DNA from 2 places in the Streptomyces sp. NPDC001880 genome. Region 2 is predicted to be linked to the other one. Evidence: predicted binding sites of a transcription regulator. Region 2 holds the regulator's gene; the other holds the start of a gene.
The links. The regulator HrcA, encoded in region 2, represses chaperone genes, less so after heat shock. The targets are predictions, from matches to a motif close to TTNGCACTCNGNNNNNCNGAGTGCNAA.

Region 1: groL (chaperonin GroEL) is a predicted target of HrcA. The motif match lies at 5,033-5,059, and genes of this name have one in related genera.

The regions. Positions count from the first base shown of each region.
Region 1 covers NZ_JBSFET010000053.1:2,763-10,126, reverse strand. Annotated here, with positions in the region: gene ACWCQ6_RS24575 (alpha,alpha-trehalose-phosphate synthase (UDP-forming)) at 1-1,295, opposite strand, end outside; gene ACWCQ6_RS24570 (glucosyl-3-phosphoglycerate synthase) at 1,340-2,323, opposite strand; SAM riboswitch class I at 2,478-2,604, shown strand; gene thrC (threonine synthase) at 2,622-3,932, shown strand; gene ACWCQ6_RS24560 (MoaD/ThiS family protein) at 3,963-4,241, shown strand; gene ACWCQ6_RS24555 (cold-shock protein) at 4,664-4,870, shown strand; gene groL (chaperonin GroEL) at 5,221-6,843, shown strand; gene ACWCQ6_RS24545 (esterase/lipase family protein) at 7,082-7,364, opposite strand, start outside.
Region 2 covers NZ_JBSFET010000004.1:158,265-165,628, reverse strand. Annotated here, with positions in the region: gene ACWCQ6_RS04335 (SpoIIE family protein phosphatase) at 1-1,547, shown strand, start outside; gene hemW (radical SAM family heme chaperone HemW) at 1,620-2,861, shown strand; gene ACWCQ6_RS04325 (DUF3097 domain-containing protein) at 2,891-3,709, opposite strand; gene ACWCQ6_RS04320 (MBL fold metallo-hydrolase) at 3,733-4,455, opposite strand; gene hrcA (heat-inducible transcriptional repressor HrcA) at 4,655-5,671, shown strand; gene dnaJ (molecular chaperone DnaJ) at 5,672-6,808, shown strand; gene ACWCQ6_RS04305 (nitronate monooxygenase) at 6,933-7,364, shown strand, end outside.

The DNA.
Region 1 (7,364 bases), on a different contig from region 2:
TCGTCCTCCGCCATCGTCAGCGCCTCGTGCAGCGCCGCCGCCGTCGCCGAGACGTCGTACGGATTCACCACGACCGCGTCGCTGCCCAGCTCCTCGTACGCCCCCGCCTCCCGCGACAGCACCAGCGCGCAGCCGTGGTCGGAGACGACCGGGATCTCCTTGGCGACCAGGTTCATGCCGTCCCGGATCGGATTGACGAGCGCCACGTCGGCCAGCCGGTACGCGGCGAGCGAGCGGGCGAAGTCGTCCTTGACGTGCAGCACGACCGGCGTCCAGCCCTCCGTGCCGTACACGGCGTTGATGTCGTCGGCGACCTGCCGCACCTCGGCCGTGTAGTCCCGGTACACCGCCAGGTCCTGCCGGGAGGGGTAGGCGAAGGCGACATGGACGACGCGCTCGCGCCATTCGGGCCGCTCGTCCAGGAGCGCGCGGTACGCGAGCAGCCCGCGCACGATGTTCTTGGACAGTTCCGTCCGGTCCACCCGCACGATCGTCCTCCGGCCTGGACCGGCCTGCTCGCGCAGCACCGCCATCCGCTCGTCCACATCCGCCTCGTGCGCCCGGCGGCGCAGGAAGTCCGCGTCCGCGCCGAGCCCGTGCACCCCGATCCTGGTCCGCCCGGTGCCGCCCAGGATCTGGGTGCAGCAGCCGATGAACGCGTCCGCCCAGCGCCGGGTCAGGAACGCCGCCCGGTCCGCGCCCAGGATGCCGTGCAGCAGTTGCTCGGCGATGTCGTCGGGGAGCAGCCGGAAGTAGTCGACGGGCGCCCACGGGGTGTGCGAGAAATGGCCGATCCGCAGGTCGGGGCGGAGCTCGCGGAGCATGCCCGGCACCAGTGCCAGGTGGTAGTCCTGCACCAGCACCGCGGCTTTCCGCCCGGCCTCCTCGGCGAGCGCCTCGGCGAAGGCCCGGTTGTAGCTCTCGTACGACGCCCACTGCCGCCGGAACTCCGCGTCGAAGACCGGCTCCAGCGGTGTCTGGTACAGCATGTGGTGGACGAACCAGAGCACCGAGTTCGCGATGCCGTTGTACGCGTCGGCGTGGACGTCCGCGTCGATGTCGAGCATCCGCACGCCCGGCTCACCGACCCCGCGCCGGACCGCCTCCCGGTCCCCGTCACCGAGCGCGGCGCACACCCACAGCTTGTCCTCGACGGCGCTCAGCCCGGAGACGAGACCACCGCCGCCCCGCTTCGAGTCGAGCGATCCGTCCGCCTCCAGGGTGTACGACACCGGGCCGCGGTTGGAGGCGACGAGGACCTGGGCGGAGAGCTGGGCTTCGTGCTCGGAGACCATGTTGCGGAATCTAGCCGGATCACGAACCGCCCAAACGTGCGAAGTCAGGCCGCGCGGCGCGAAACGTACTCCTCGATCTCGCACATCGGGGGCCGCTCCTCGGTGTCCACGGCATGGGTGCGCGGTACGAAGCCGTTCGCGCCGCGCTCGAACTGGGTGAGCGCCGGGCGCACCAAGTGACCGCGGGACAGCCGGAGCTGCGCGGTCCGGTAGATCGCCGCCGCCATCCGGCCGAGCGCCTGCCCGTCCTGGTGCCGGTGTTTGCGCACCCCCACGTCGACCTGGGCCAGCGCGTCCAGCCCCACGGTGTGCAGCGCGTCGACCAGCAGGCCCAGTTCCACGCCGTAGCCGACGGGGAAGGGCAGCCGTTCGAGCAGGGAGCGGCGCACGGCGTACTCGCCGCCCAGCGGCTGGACGAAGCCCGCCAGCTGCGGCCAGTGCAGATTGAGCAGCGGACGCGCCACCAGCTCGGTCACGCGACCGCCCTGACCCGTGGTCCTGCCGGAGGCGGGTTCGTCGGGGCCGGTGACGAAGGGGCGGTCGTACATCGCCTTCACGAACTGCACGTCCGGGTCGGTCAGCAGCGGGCCGACGATGCCGGAGACGAAGTCCGCCGAGAAGTCCCTCAGATCGGCATCGACGAAGCACACGATGTCACCGCCGGTGACCAGGAGCGACCGCCACAGCACCTCGCCCTTGCCGGGCACGGCCGGTATCCGGGGGAGTATCGCGTCGCGGTGCACCACCCGGGCGCCGGCCTCCCGGGCGACCTGCGCGGTGGCGTCCGTGGAACCGGAGTCGATCACCACCAGCTCGTCGACCAGCCGGACCTTCTCCATCAGCTCGCGCCGGATCGTCGCGACGATCTCGCCGACCGTCGCCTCCTCGTTCAGCGCGGGCAGCACGACACTGACGCTCCCGCGGCCCGCTTCCCCGGCCGCGGCCCTGGCGGCCAGAAGGTGGTCCAGCGGGCGGTCGGCGGCCGACCAGGAACGCCTGGACAGCCAGCATTCGACCTCTTCCAGCACGGTCGATACTCCCCTGTATGTGATCCATCTCGCGGTTCGGACGGCTATCTCAACAGTCCGGTGCTTCGGTTACAGTCTTGAACAACGCGGACGGCCATCGCATGCCGGGGTCCGTCCGCCGATAAATGCCCGGATCGAAGATCCGGTGCCACAGCGCTCATCCAGAGGGACTGAGGGAACGGCCCGTTGAAGTCCCGGCAACCCCCCCACCGACCGCGAGGTCCGGTGAGGAAGGTGCCAATTCCGTCTCGTGGCGAAACGCGCCGCGAGGAAGATGAGGAGAAAGGGCCTCGCCACCATGGCTGTGCAGACCGTTGCAGTAAGCACCGATTCTTCCGTCGACGCCGAAGCCGTCGACCTCGGTCCCGCTTCGGGCCTTTCCTGCCGCGAGTGCGGCGAGTGTTTCGAGCTCGGCCCCATCTTCGCCTGCGCGTCCTGCTTCGGACCGCTCGAAGTCGCGTACGACCTGCCGAGCGGCTCCCCGGAAGAGCTGAAGAAGCGTATCGAGGCCGGACCGGCCAACATCTGGCGCTATGCCCCGCTGCTGCCGGTCCCCGCCGATGTCGCCGAGAAGCCGAACCTGAACCCCGGCTGGACCAAGCTCGTCAAGGCCGACAACCTCGCCCGTGAGCTCGGCGTCGAGCAGGGCAAGCTGTTCGTCAAGGACGACTCCGGCAACCCCACGCACTCCTTCAAGGACCGCGTCGTCGCCCAGGCCATCGAGGCCGCCCGCGCCTTCGGCTTCACCACCCTCTCCTGCTCCTCCACCGGCAACCTCGCCGGTGCCGTCGGTGCCGCCGCCGCCCGTGCCGGCTTCCGCTCCTGCGTGTTCATCCCGCACGACCTGGAGCAGGGCAAGGTCGTCATGGCCGCGGTGTACGGCGGCGAGCTGGTCGGCATCGAAGGCAACTACGACGACGTCAACCGCTTCTGCTCCGAACTCATCGGAGACCCGCTCGGCGAGGGCTGGGGCTTCGTCAACGTCAACCTGCGTCCGTACTACGGCGAGGGCTCCAAGACCCTGGCGTACGAGATCTGCGAGCAGCTCGGCTGGCGGCTCCCGGACCAGCTGGTCGTCCCGATCGCCTCCGGCTCGCAGTTCACCAAGATCGACAAGGGTCTCCAGGAGCTGATCAGGCTCGGCCTGGTCGAGGACAAGCCCTACAAGCTCTTCGGCGCCCAGGCCGAGGGCTGCTCGCCGGTCTCGGTCGCGTACAAGGGCGGCCACGACGTCGTCCGGCCGCAGAAGCCGAACACGATCGCCAAGTCCCTCGCCATCGGCAACCCGGCCGACGGCCCGTACGTCCTGGACATCGCCCGCCGCACCGGTGGCGCCGTGGAGGACGTGAACGACGAGCAGGTCGTCGAGGCGATCAAGCTGCTGGCGCGCACCGAGGGCATCTTCGCGGAGACGGCGGGCGGTGTGACGGTCGGCGTGACGAAGAAGCTCATCGAGGCCGGTCTGATCGACCCGGCGCTGACCACCGTCGTACTCAACACGGGTGACGGTCTCAAGACCCTCGACGCGGTGGCCGAGACCTCTCAGGCGACCGCGACGATCCGTCCCAGCCTGGACGCGTTCCGCGCGGCCGGCCTCGCCACCCGCTGACCACCCGAGACTTCAGGAAGGACACCCACCATGAGCGTCAAGGTCCGCATCCCCACCATCCTCCGCACCTACACGGGCGGCCGGGCCGAGGTTCCGGCCGAGGGCTCGACCCTCTCCCAGGTCATCGAGTCCCTGGAGCAGAACCACCCGGGCATCGCCGCCCGCGTCCTGGACGACCAGGGCAAGCTGCGCCGCTTCGTGAACGTGTACGTCAACGACGACGACGTGCGCTTCGAGGGCGGTCTGGAGACGGCCACGCCGGACGGTGCCGGCATCTCGATCATCCCGGCCGTGGCCGGCGGCTGCTGACGCCCCGTCCGGCCCACCGCGCCATCGAATTGCCCCCTCCGCTTCAATCGCGGAGGGGGCAATTCTGCATGGTTGAGCGCGGTAGAGTGTGGGAAGTCCCCCCAGCTGCCCGTGCCGCCCGCATACGAGAATGCGCCCGGCCACGACAAGATGCAGCCAAAGTACGCGATCCGCTTGAGGCATAAGTCACCTTTGCCTGGCCCGACTTGCCCAGGATTCATATGAATTCCGCATATCCGGGCGTTCGGTGCTGCCGAGAATTCTCGTCCGATTGACCTGTTGCAGAGGGCAGTTGGGCAGATACATTCAGCCGCGGTCGACGCGTTCCGGCGCACACACACCCTCTCCTGTCGGAGGGTGGGTTCTGACCCGGGTCCGCGAAGTGCGGTCCTGCGCAAGGGCCAGTAATAGGGGAGTTAGGCATGGCTCAGGGCACCGTCAAGTGGTTCAACGCGGAGAAGGGGTACGGCTTCATCGCGGTCGACGGTGGTGCGGATGTTTTCGTCCACTACAGCGCGATCCAGATGGACGGGTACCGCACCCTCGAAGAGGGTCAGCGAGTTGAATTCGAGATCTCGCAGGGCCAGAAGGGGCCGCAGGCAGACATGGTCAAGCTCGCCGTCGGCTGAGTTCGAGCGGTCGGCCAACGACACCACTCACGCACTGCACTCACGCGCTGAGGGCCCGTACCCCGGGGGGTACGGGCCCTCGGTGCGTCTCGTGCGTGCCTCGCCCGCGCCTCCCGCGCCCCCCGCGCACCCCGGCGCGGTGTCCACATCGCGAGGGGGACGCTTGCACTCTCGGGGGTCGAGTGCTAATCATTGGCGTTAGCACTCTCCAGGTGAGAGTGACAGAACTTGGACCGGGCCGGTGAGGCCCGCAGGTCGGTGGGGCAAGGAACCACCGGTCACGCAGGCCGTCCGTCGCGGGCGCCACTCGGTCCGGAGAAATCCACCCCTGTCCGGGAGGACCACTTCACATGGCCAAGATCATCGCGTTCGACGAGGAGGCCCGGCGCGGTCTCGAGCGCGGCATGAACCAGCTCGCCGACGCCGTCAAGGTCACCCTTGGCCCCAAGGGTCGCAACGTCGTCCTTGAGAAGAAGTGGGGCGCCCCCACGATCACCAACGATGGTGTTTCCATCGCCAAGGAGATCGAGCTGGAGGACCCGTACGAGAAGATCGGTGCGGAGCTGGTCAAGGAGGTCGCCAAGAAGACGGACGACGTCGCCGGCGACGGTACGACCACCGCCACCGTTCTCGCCCAGGCTCTCGTCCGCGAGGGTCTGCGCAACGTCGCCGCGGGTGCCAACCCGATGGCGCTCAAGCGGGGCATCGAGAAGGCCGTCGAGGCCGTCTCCGCCGCCCTCCTGGAGCAGGCCAAGGACGTGGAGACCAAGGAGCAGATCGCTTCGACGGCCTCCATCTCCGCCGCCGACACCCAGATCGGCGAGCTCATCGCCGAGGCCATGGACAAGGTCGGCAAGGAAGGCGTCATCACCGTCGAGGAGTCCCAGACCTTCGGTCTGGAGCTGGAGCTCACCGAGGGTATGCGCTTCGACAAGGGCTACATCTCGGCGTACTTCGCCACCGACATGGAGCGCATGGAGTCGTCCCTCGACGACCCGTACATCCTGATCGTCAACTCCAAGGTCAGCAACGTGAAGGACCTCCTTCCGCTGCTGGAGAAGGTCATGCAGTCCGGCAAGCCGCTGCTGATCATCGCCGAGGACGTCGAGGGCGAGGCCCTGTCGACCCTGGTCGTCAACAAGATCCGTGGCACCTTCAAGTCCGTCGCCGTCAAGGCCCCGGGCTTCGGTGACCGCCGCAAGGCCATGCTCGGCGACATCGCCATCCTCACCGGTGGCACCGTCATCTCCGAGGAGGTCGGCCTCAAGCTGGAGAACGCCGGTCTCGACCTGCTCGGCCGCGCCCGCAAGGTCGTCATCACCAAGGACGAGACGACGATCGTCGACGGTGCCGGTGACAGCGACCAGGTCCAGGGCCGCGTCAACCAGATCCGCGCCGAGATCGAGAACTCCGACTCGGACTACGACCGCGAGAAGCTCCAGGAGCGCCTCGCGAAGCTGGCCGGCGGCGTGGCCGTCATCAAGGCCGGTGCCGCGACCGAGGTCGAGCTCAAGGAGCGCAAGCACCGCATCGAGGACGCGGTGCGCAACGCCAAGGCCGCCGTCGAGGAGGGCATCGTCGCCGGTGGTGGCGTGGCTCTGCTCCAGGCCTCGGCCGTCTTCGAGAAGCTGGAGCTCTCGGGTGACGAGGCGACCGGCGCCAACGCCGTCAAGCTGGCGCTGGAGGCCCCGCTGAAGCAGATCGCCGTCAACGGTGGTCTCGAGGGCGGCGTCGTCGTCGAGAAGGTGCGCAACCTGGCCGTCGGCCACGGTCTGAACGCCGCGACCGGCGAGTACGTCGACATGATCGCCGAGGGCATCCTCGACCCGGCGAAGGTCACGCGCTCCGCCCTGCAGAACGCCGCGTCCATCGCCGCGCTCTTCCTCACCACCGAGGCCGTCATCGCCGACAAGCCGGAGAAGGCCGCTGCGGCCGCTCCGGGCGGCATGCCGGGCGGTGACATGGACTTCTGATCCTGACGGATCGGTAGTTCCTGTACAGCTTTGCCGTATCGGCCCCCTGGACCAGCTGGTCCAGGGGGCCGATACGGTTTTCGCGCCGAACTGCGCCGAACTGCGCCGAACTGCGCCGAACTGCGCCGAACTGCGCCGAACTGCGCCGAACTGCGCCGCTCCACCGCTCTGATGACAGCTGTGGCCGTGGCTGCTTCTGTGACTGCTTCTGTGGCTGTGGTGGTGCGGGTGCGGGGTCCTACGGCAGGCGGTCGAGCAGCCAGGTGCAGAGTTCCTCCGTGACGAGGGTGTGTCCCTCGTTGCGGGAAGCGTGCTTGAACTCGTCGAGTCCGCTGTCCTCCTCCGGGAGCGAGGAGATCTCCGCGTACAGCTCCTCGTCCGTGTCCAGATCGCGGATGTCGACCGCGCTGACCGCCGGCACGAAGCAGTGCGACCGGATGCGTACGTCGGCCTTGAAGCCGAGGAAGGGATTCAGGGCGTTGAAGGCGTCGGCGAGGATGCCGAAGCCCTCCAGCGAGCCG
Region 2 (7,364 bases):
ATGTGGCGGAGGGCACCGGCCTCGTCGGTCCCGAAGAGCCCGCCGAGTACGGTCGCGGGCTCCAGCTCGTCGGCACCCTCGCCGAACGCTGGGGCATCACCTACCGCACCGGCCTCAAGACCGTCTGGGCACGGCTCCCCGTGGACGACTGGAACCCCTTCCCGGAACCCGCGGCCGAGCCCGGGTTCCAGCAGGGCCTGCGCGCCGCCGAGCTGCTCGCCCCCACCGCCCGCCGCGCGCTGCGCGACGACGCGGACTGGGCCGGCCGCGGCGCGCTCTCGTTCCTCGCCGAGGCATCGGACCTGCTCGCCGGCCAGCTCGACGAGGACATCGTCGCCGCGCTCTCCGGGCAGTTACTGGTACCCAGGCTCGCCGACTGGTGCGCGATCTGGCTGGAGCCCGAGAACGGCGGACCCTCGGCCGTCCCCCGGCTCGCCAGCATCTGGCACCGGGACGAGGCCGAGACCGGTCAGCTGCGCACCCTGCTGGAGCAGGACCCGATCCGGCTCCCCGAGCGGGTCGGCACCGGGCCCGTCTCCATGCCGTGGCCCGGCGGCGAGGAGGAGGGCGGGGAGACCGAGGAGCGTGCCGCGTCCGCTCTCGCCTACCGGATCACCTCGGGCGGCCGGACCCTCGGCGCCGTACTCCTCGGCCGGGAGGGCCTCGCCCGCGTCCCCGACGAAGTGACCGCGCTCATCGAGGACTTCGTACGCCGGGTCGGCCTCGCCGTCGGCGCCGCCCGCGCCTACACCCGGCAGGCCACCATCAGCCGCATCCTGCAGCGCGCCCTGCTGCCCGGCAAGGTCGCCGACATACCGGGAGTCACCAGCTCGCTGGTGTACGAGCCCAGCGACGACGGCGTCGTCGGCGGTGACTTCTACGACATCTTCCCGTGCCCCGGCGACCGCTGGTGCTTCGTCCTCGGCGACGTGCAGGGCAGCGGCCCCGAGGCCGCCGTCGTCACCGGCCTCGCCCGGCCCTGGCTGCGGCTGCTGGCCCGCGAGGGCTTCGGCGTCGGCGAGGTCCTGGACCGGCTCAACCGGTTGCTCCTCGACGACGCGATGGAGGCCGCCGAGGCGGCCGCGCTCATGGTGGCCGCGGCCGGTGGCCAGCAGACCGCGGACACCGGGCAGTCCCGCTTCCTGTCCCTGCTGTACGGAGAGCTCGTACCGCTGCCCGGCGGCGGCGTGCGCTGCACCCTGGCCAGCGCCGGCCACCCGCTGCCGCTGCTGCTGCGGCCCGACGGTGAGGTACGCCCGGCCGCCGAGCCGCAGATGCTGCTCGGGATCTTCGACGACGTCGCGTACGAGAGCCAGATCTTCGAGCTGGCGCCCGGCGACAGCCTGCTGTGCGTCACGGACGGGGTGACGGAGCGGCGCTCCGGACCGCTGATGTTCGACGACGGCGACGGGCTGGCCCGTGCGCTGGCCGGCTGCACCGGGCTGTCGGCGGACGGGATCGCGGACCGGATCAAGCGGGCGGTGCACGAATTCGCCGAGCGGCCGCCCGACGACGATCTGGCGCTGCTGGTGCTCCAGGCCGGGTGAGGAGACGCGTCGGGGTACGGGCGGCCTCCGTGATCACGGACGTGGCCGGGGGTTCCCCGGCGGCGAGCGACAATGGGCGGTATGCCTTCCGTACTGCCCGATGGTGAACCCGTACCCGACGACGGGGCGCTGCCCCGCCACGCCCTGGAAGGCGCAGCCGGCCGGCCGCTCGGCTTCTACCTGCACGTGCCGTACTGCGCGACCCGCTGCGGCTACTGCGACTTCAACACCTACACCGCCACCGAGCTGCGCGGTTCCGGCGGCGCGCTGGCCTCCCGGGACAACTACGCCGAGCATCTGATCGGCGAGGTCCGCCAGGCCCGCAAGATCCTCGGCGACGATTCGCGCCCGGTCCGCACGGTCTTCGTCGGCGGCGGCACGCCGACCCTGCTGGCGGCCGCGGACCTGGTCCGGATGCTGGGGGCGATCCGTGAGGAGTTCGGCCTCGCGGACGACGCCGAGATCACCACCGAGGCCAACCCGGAGTCCGTCGGCCCGGCATACCTCGCCGAGCTGCGGGAGGGCGGCTTCAACCGGATCTCGTTCGGGATGCAGAGCGCCCGGCAGCACGTGCTGAAGATCCTCGACCGTACGCATACGCCGGGGCGGCCCGAGGCGTGTGTCGCCGAGGCCCGGGAGGCGGGCTTCGAGCACGTCAACCTCGACCTGATCTACGGCACGCCCGGGGAGTCGGACGACGACTGGCGGGCTTCGCTGGACGCGGCGATCGGCGCGGGGCCGGACCATGTCTCGGCGTACGCGCTGATCGTCGAGGAGGGGACGCAGCTGGCGCGGCGGATCCGCCGCGGCGAGGTCCCGATGACGGACGACGACGTCCACGCCGACCGCTATCTGATCGCCGACGAAGCGATGGCCGCGGCGGGCTTCTCCTGGTACGAGGTGTCGAACTGGGCCCGCACACCCGAGGGCCGGTGCCTGCACAACGAGCTGTACTGGCGCGGGGCCGACTGGTGGGGCGCCGGGCCCGGGGCGCACAGCCATGTCGGCGGGGTGCGCTGGTGGAATGTGAAGCATCCGGGGGCGTACGCGCAGGCGCTGGCCGAGGGGCGGTCGCCGGGCGCGGGGCGCGAGATCCTCTCCTCGGAGGACCGGCGGGTCGAGCGGATTCTGCTGGAGCTCCGGCTCGCCGACGGCTGCCCGCTGTCGCTGCTCGCCCCGGCCGGGCTGGCCGCGTCCCGCCGCGCCCTGGCGGACGGGCTGCTGGAGCGCGGGCCGTTCGAGCAGGGGCGGGCGGTGCTGACGTTGCGGGGGCGGTTGCTGGCGGATGCCGTGGTGCGGGATCTGGTGGACTGAGAGCGGGGCGGGGCCGCGCCGGAGGGGCGCTACTCCGGCGCTGTCACGAAGTCGATCAGGTGTTCCACCGAACCCAGCAGTGACGGTTCCAGGTCGTGGTACGAGCGGACCGTGGACAGGATGCGCTGCCAGGCCGCGCCGGTGTTCTCCGGCCAGCCCAGCGCGCGGCACACGCCCGTCTTCCAGTCCTGGCCGCGCGGTACCGCCGGCCAGGCCGTGATGCCCACGGAGGACGGCTTCACCGCCGCCCACACGTCGATGTAGGGGTGGCCCACCACCAGCACGTTCGCGTCCGACACCTGGGCCGCGATCCGGGACTCCTTGGAGCCGGGGACCAGATGGTCGACCAGGACGCCCAGCCTGGCGTCGGGGCCGGGGGAGAACTCGCGCACGATGGCCGGGAGGTCGTCGATGCCCTCCAGATACTCGACGACCACGCCCTCGATCCGCAGGTCGTCGCCCCAGACCCGCTCGACCAGCTCCGCGTCGTGCCGGCCCTCCACATAGATCCGGCCCGCCCGTGCGACCCGGGCGCGCGCCCCGGGGACCGCGATCGAACCCGAGGCCGTACGCGCGGGGCGCGCCGGAGCGGCGGCCGAGGGACGGACGAGGGTGACCACCCGCCCCTCCAGCAGGAAGCCGCGCGGCTCCATCGGGAAGACCCGGTGTTTGCCGAAGCGGTCCTCCAGGGTCACCGTCGGACCCTGGGCCGTCTTCTCGCAGCGGATCACCGCACCGCAGAACCCGGTGGAGACCTCCTCCACGACCAGATCGGCTTCGGCGGGGACCTCGGGAACGGGGGCGGACCTCTTCCACGGCGGGGTCAGGTCCGGCTGGTAGCTGCGCATCGGACGACGATAGGCCCTGAGGGTCACGACACGCCGAAGCGCACGGCGAGTTGTTCGCGCTGGTTCCGTACGAACGCCGCGTCCACCACCGCCCCGTGCCCCGGTACGTACACCGCCTCCTCGCCGCCCAGCGCCAGTACCCGGTCCAGCGCGACCGGCCAGCGGGCGGGGACCGCGTCCCGGCCCGCCTGCGGTTCGCCGGACTCCTCGACCAGGTCGCCGCAGAGCACGATCGCGGGGGAGCCGGGGACCACCGCCACCAGGTCGTGGCCACTGTGCGCGGGGCCCACGTCGGCCAGCAGCACCTCGCGCCCGCCGCCCAGGTCGAGCGTCCGCTCGCCGCACACCTGGTGCTGCGGGACCACCAGCGCGTCGACGGCCTCCGCCGCGTCGTGCTCGCCGACCCCCTGGCGCACCGCCGAGGTACGCAGATCCGCCGCCCCCCGCTCCAGCAGCTCCGCCAGGCCGACCGCCCCGTACACCTCGGCGCCGGGGAATGCGGCGGTGCCCAGAACATGGTCGAAATGAGCGTGGCTGAGTGCGATATGCGTCACCCTCCGGCCCAGCAGAGCCTGGGCCTGGGCGTGTACCTCGGCACCCTCGCGGAGCGTCGATCCGGTGTCGTAGAGCAGCACTCCGTCCGTCCCGGCCACCAGCGCGACCGTCGCGTCCCATCCGGGAAGACGCCGTCGGCCCACTCCGTGACCGAGTCGCTCCCACCCGAACTCTTCCCAAGAGGCATCCATACCGGGACGCTATCGGCAAAGGACCTGCGCGGTCTCGCGGTAGCGTGGCCGGTCGCCCTTGCTAGGTCCCCACTCGGCCGCCGTACACTGGCCGGGGGATTGCTGGCACTCGCGTTGACAGAGTGCCAGGCCGATTCCTGGGCAGAGAAACAGGAACGTCCCGAGAACCACCGAGGAAACGCAGCTGGAGGTGTGCGCGATGCTCAGCGAACGCAGACTCGAAGTGCTCCGCGCCATCGTCCAGGACTATGTCGGCACGGAGGAGCCCGTCGGCTCCAAGGCGCTCACCGAACGACACAAGCTGGGGGTCTCCCCGGCGACCGTCCGCAACGACATGGCGGTGCTGGAGGACGAGGGCTTCATCGCCCAGCCCCACACCAGTGCCGGACGCATCCCGACGGACAAGGGCTACCGGCTCTTCGTCGACAAGCTCGCGGGGGTCAAGCCCCTCTCGTCGCCGGAGCGCCGTGCCATCCACAACTTCCTCGACGGCGCGGTCGACCTCGACGACGTCGTGGGCCGCACCGTACGGCTGCTCGCGCAGCTGACCCGGCAGGTCGCCATCGTGCAGTACCCCTCGCTGACCCGGTCGACGGTGCGGCACGTGGAGTTGCTGTCCCTGGCACCCGCCCGGCTGATGCTCGTGCTCATCACGGACACCGGCCGGGTCGAACAGCGCATGATCGACTGCCCCGCCCCCTTCGGCGAGACCTCTCTCGCCGATCTGAGGGCCCGGCTCAACAGCCGGGTCGTCGGACGCCGCTTCGCGGACGTCCCGCAGCTGGTGCAGGATCTGCCGGAATCCTTCGAGAGCGAGGACCGGGGAACCGTTTCCACGGTGCTCTCCACTCTGCTCGAAACCCTCGTCGAGGAGACGGAGGAGCGGCTGATGATCGGCGGCACCTCCAACCTCACCCGCTTCGGGCACGACTTCCCTGTGATGATCCGGCCGGTGCTTGAGGCACTGGAGGAGCAGGTCGTGCTGCTGAAGCTGCTCGGCGAGGCCAAGGACTCGGGCATGACCGTACGTATCGGGCACGAGAACGCCCATGAAGGGCTCAACTCCACGTCCGTCGTCGCGGTCGGCTACGGTTCGGGCGACGAGGCAGTCGCCAAACTCGGCGTGGTCGGACCGACCCGCATGGACTACCCCGGAACGATGGGAGCGGTACGCGCAGTGGCACGTTACGTCGGACAGATCCTGGCGGAGTCGTAAGTGGCCACCGACTACTACGCCGTACTCGGCGTGCGCCGCGACGCATCCCAGGACGAGATCAAGAAGGCATTCCGTCGGCTCGCCCGCGAGCTGCACCCGGATGTGAACCCTGATCCGAAGACCCAGGAGCGGTTCAAGGAGATCAACGCCGCCTACGAGGTGCTGTCGGACCCGCAGAAGAAGCAGGTCTACGACCTCGGCGGCGATCCGCTGTCCGCCTCCGGCGGCGGTGGCGCGGGCGGATTCGGACAGGGCGGCTTCGGCAACTTCTCCGACATCATGGACGCGTTCTTCGGTACGTCGTCGCAGCGCGGTCCCCGCTCACGCACCCGGCGCGGCCAGGACGCGATGATCCGGCTGGAGATCGATCTGGCCGAGGCCGCGTTCGGCACCACCAAGGACATCCAGGTCGACACGGCCGTCGTCTGCACGACGTGCAGCGGCGAGGGCGCCGCCCCCGGTACCTCCGCCCAGACCTGTGACATGTGCCGCGGCCGCGGCGAGGTCTCCCAGGTCACCCGGTCCTTCCTCGGCCAGGTCATGACCTCGCGGCCCTGCCCGCAGTGCCAGGGCTTCGGCACGGTCGTGCCGACCCCGTGCCCGGAGTGCGCCGGCGACGGCCGCATCCGGTCGCGGCGCACGCTCACCGTGAAGATCCCCGCCGGTGTCGACAACGGCACCCGCATCCAGCTCGCGGGCGAGGGCGAGGTCGGCCCCGGCGGCGGCCCGGCCGGCGATCTGTACGTGGAGATCCACGAGCTCTCGCACTCGGTGTTCCAGCGCCGCGGCGACGATCTGCACTGCACGGTCACCATCCCCATGACGGCGGGCGCGCTCGGTACCAAGGTGCCGCTGGAGACGCTCGACGGCCTGGAGGAGGTCGACATCCGGCCGGGCACCCAGTCCGGCCAGTCGGTCCCGCTGCACGGACGCGGCATCACACATCTGCGCGGCGGCGGGCGCGGCGATCTCATCGTGCACGTCGAGGTGATGACCCCGACGAAGCTGGACCCGGAGCAGGAGCGACTGCTGCGGGACCTGGCGAAGATGCGCAACGAGGAGCGGCCCACCGGCCAGTTCCAGCCCGGCCAGCAGGGGCTGTTCTCCCGGTTGAAGGACGCCTTCAACGGCCGCTGACCGGTCTGCCGCACCCTCTCCGGACGCCGGACGGACCCGCTCGACGGGCCCGTCCGGCGTTCGAGCACAAAGCGGACCCCGTCCTGCGCGTCCCGCGCCGCGCCGGACGTGACACGATGCCGTCATGTCATCCGCGTTGACCGATCTCTGCCGGTATCCGATCGTGCAGGCCCCGATGGCGGGCGGCACGTCCGGTCCGCAGCTCGCCGCAGCCGTCTCCGAGGCGGGCGGGCTCGGTTTTCTCGCCGCCGGGTACAAGACGGCCGACGGTATGTACAACGAGATCAAACAGTTGCGAGGGCTGACCGGCCGACCCTTCGGCGTCAATCTCTTCATGCCGCAGCCGGCGCTCGCCGACCCGAGCGCCGTGGAGGTGTACCGGCACCAGCTCGTGGGCGAGGCCGCCTGGTACGAGACCCCGCTCGGCGACACGGACTCCGGCGGCGACGACAACTACGACGCCAAACTCGCCGTCCTCCTGGAGGACCCGGTCCCGGCCGTCTCGTTCACCTTCGGCTGTCCGACCCGCGACACCCTCGACGCGTTCGCCGGCGTC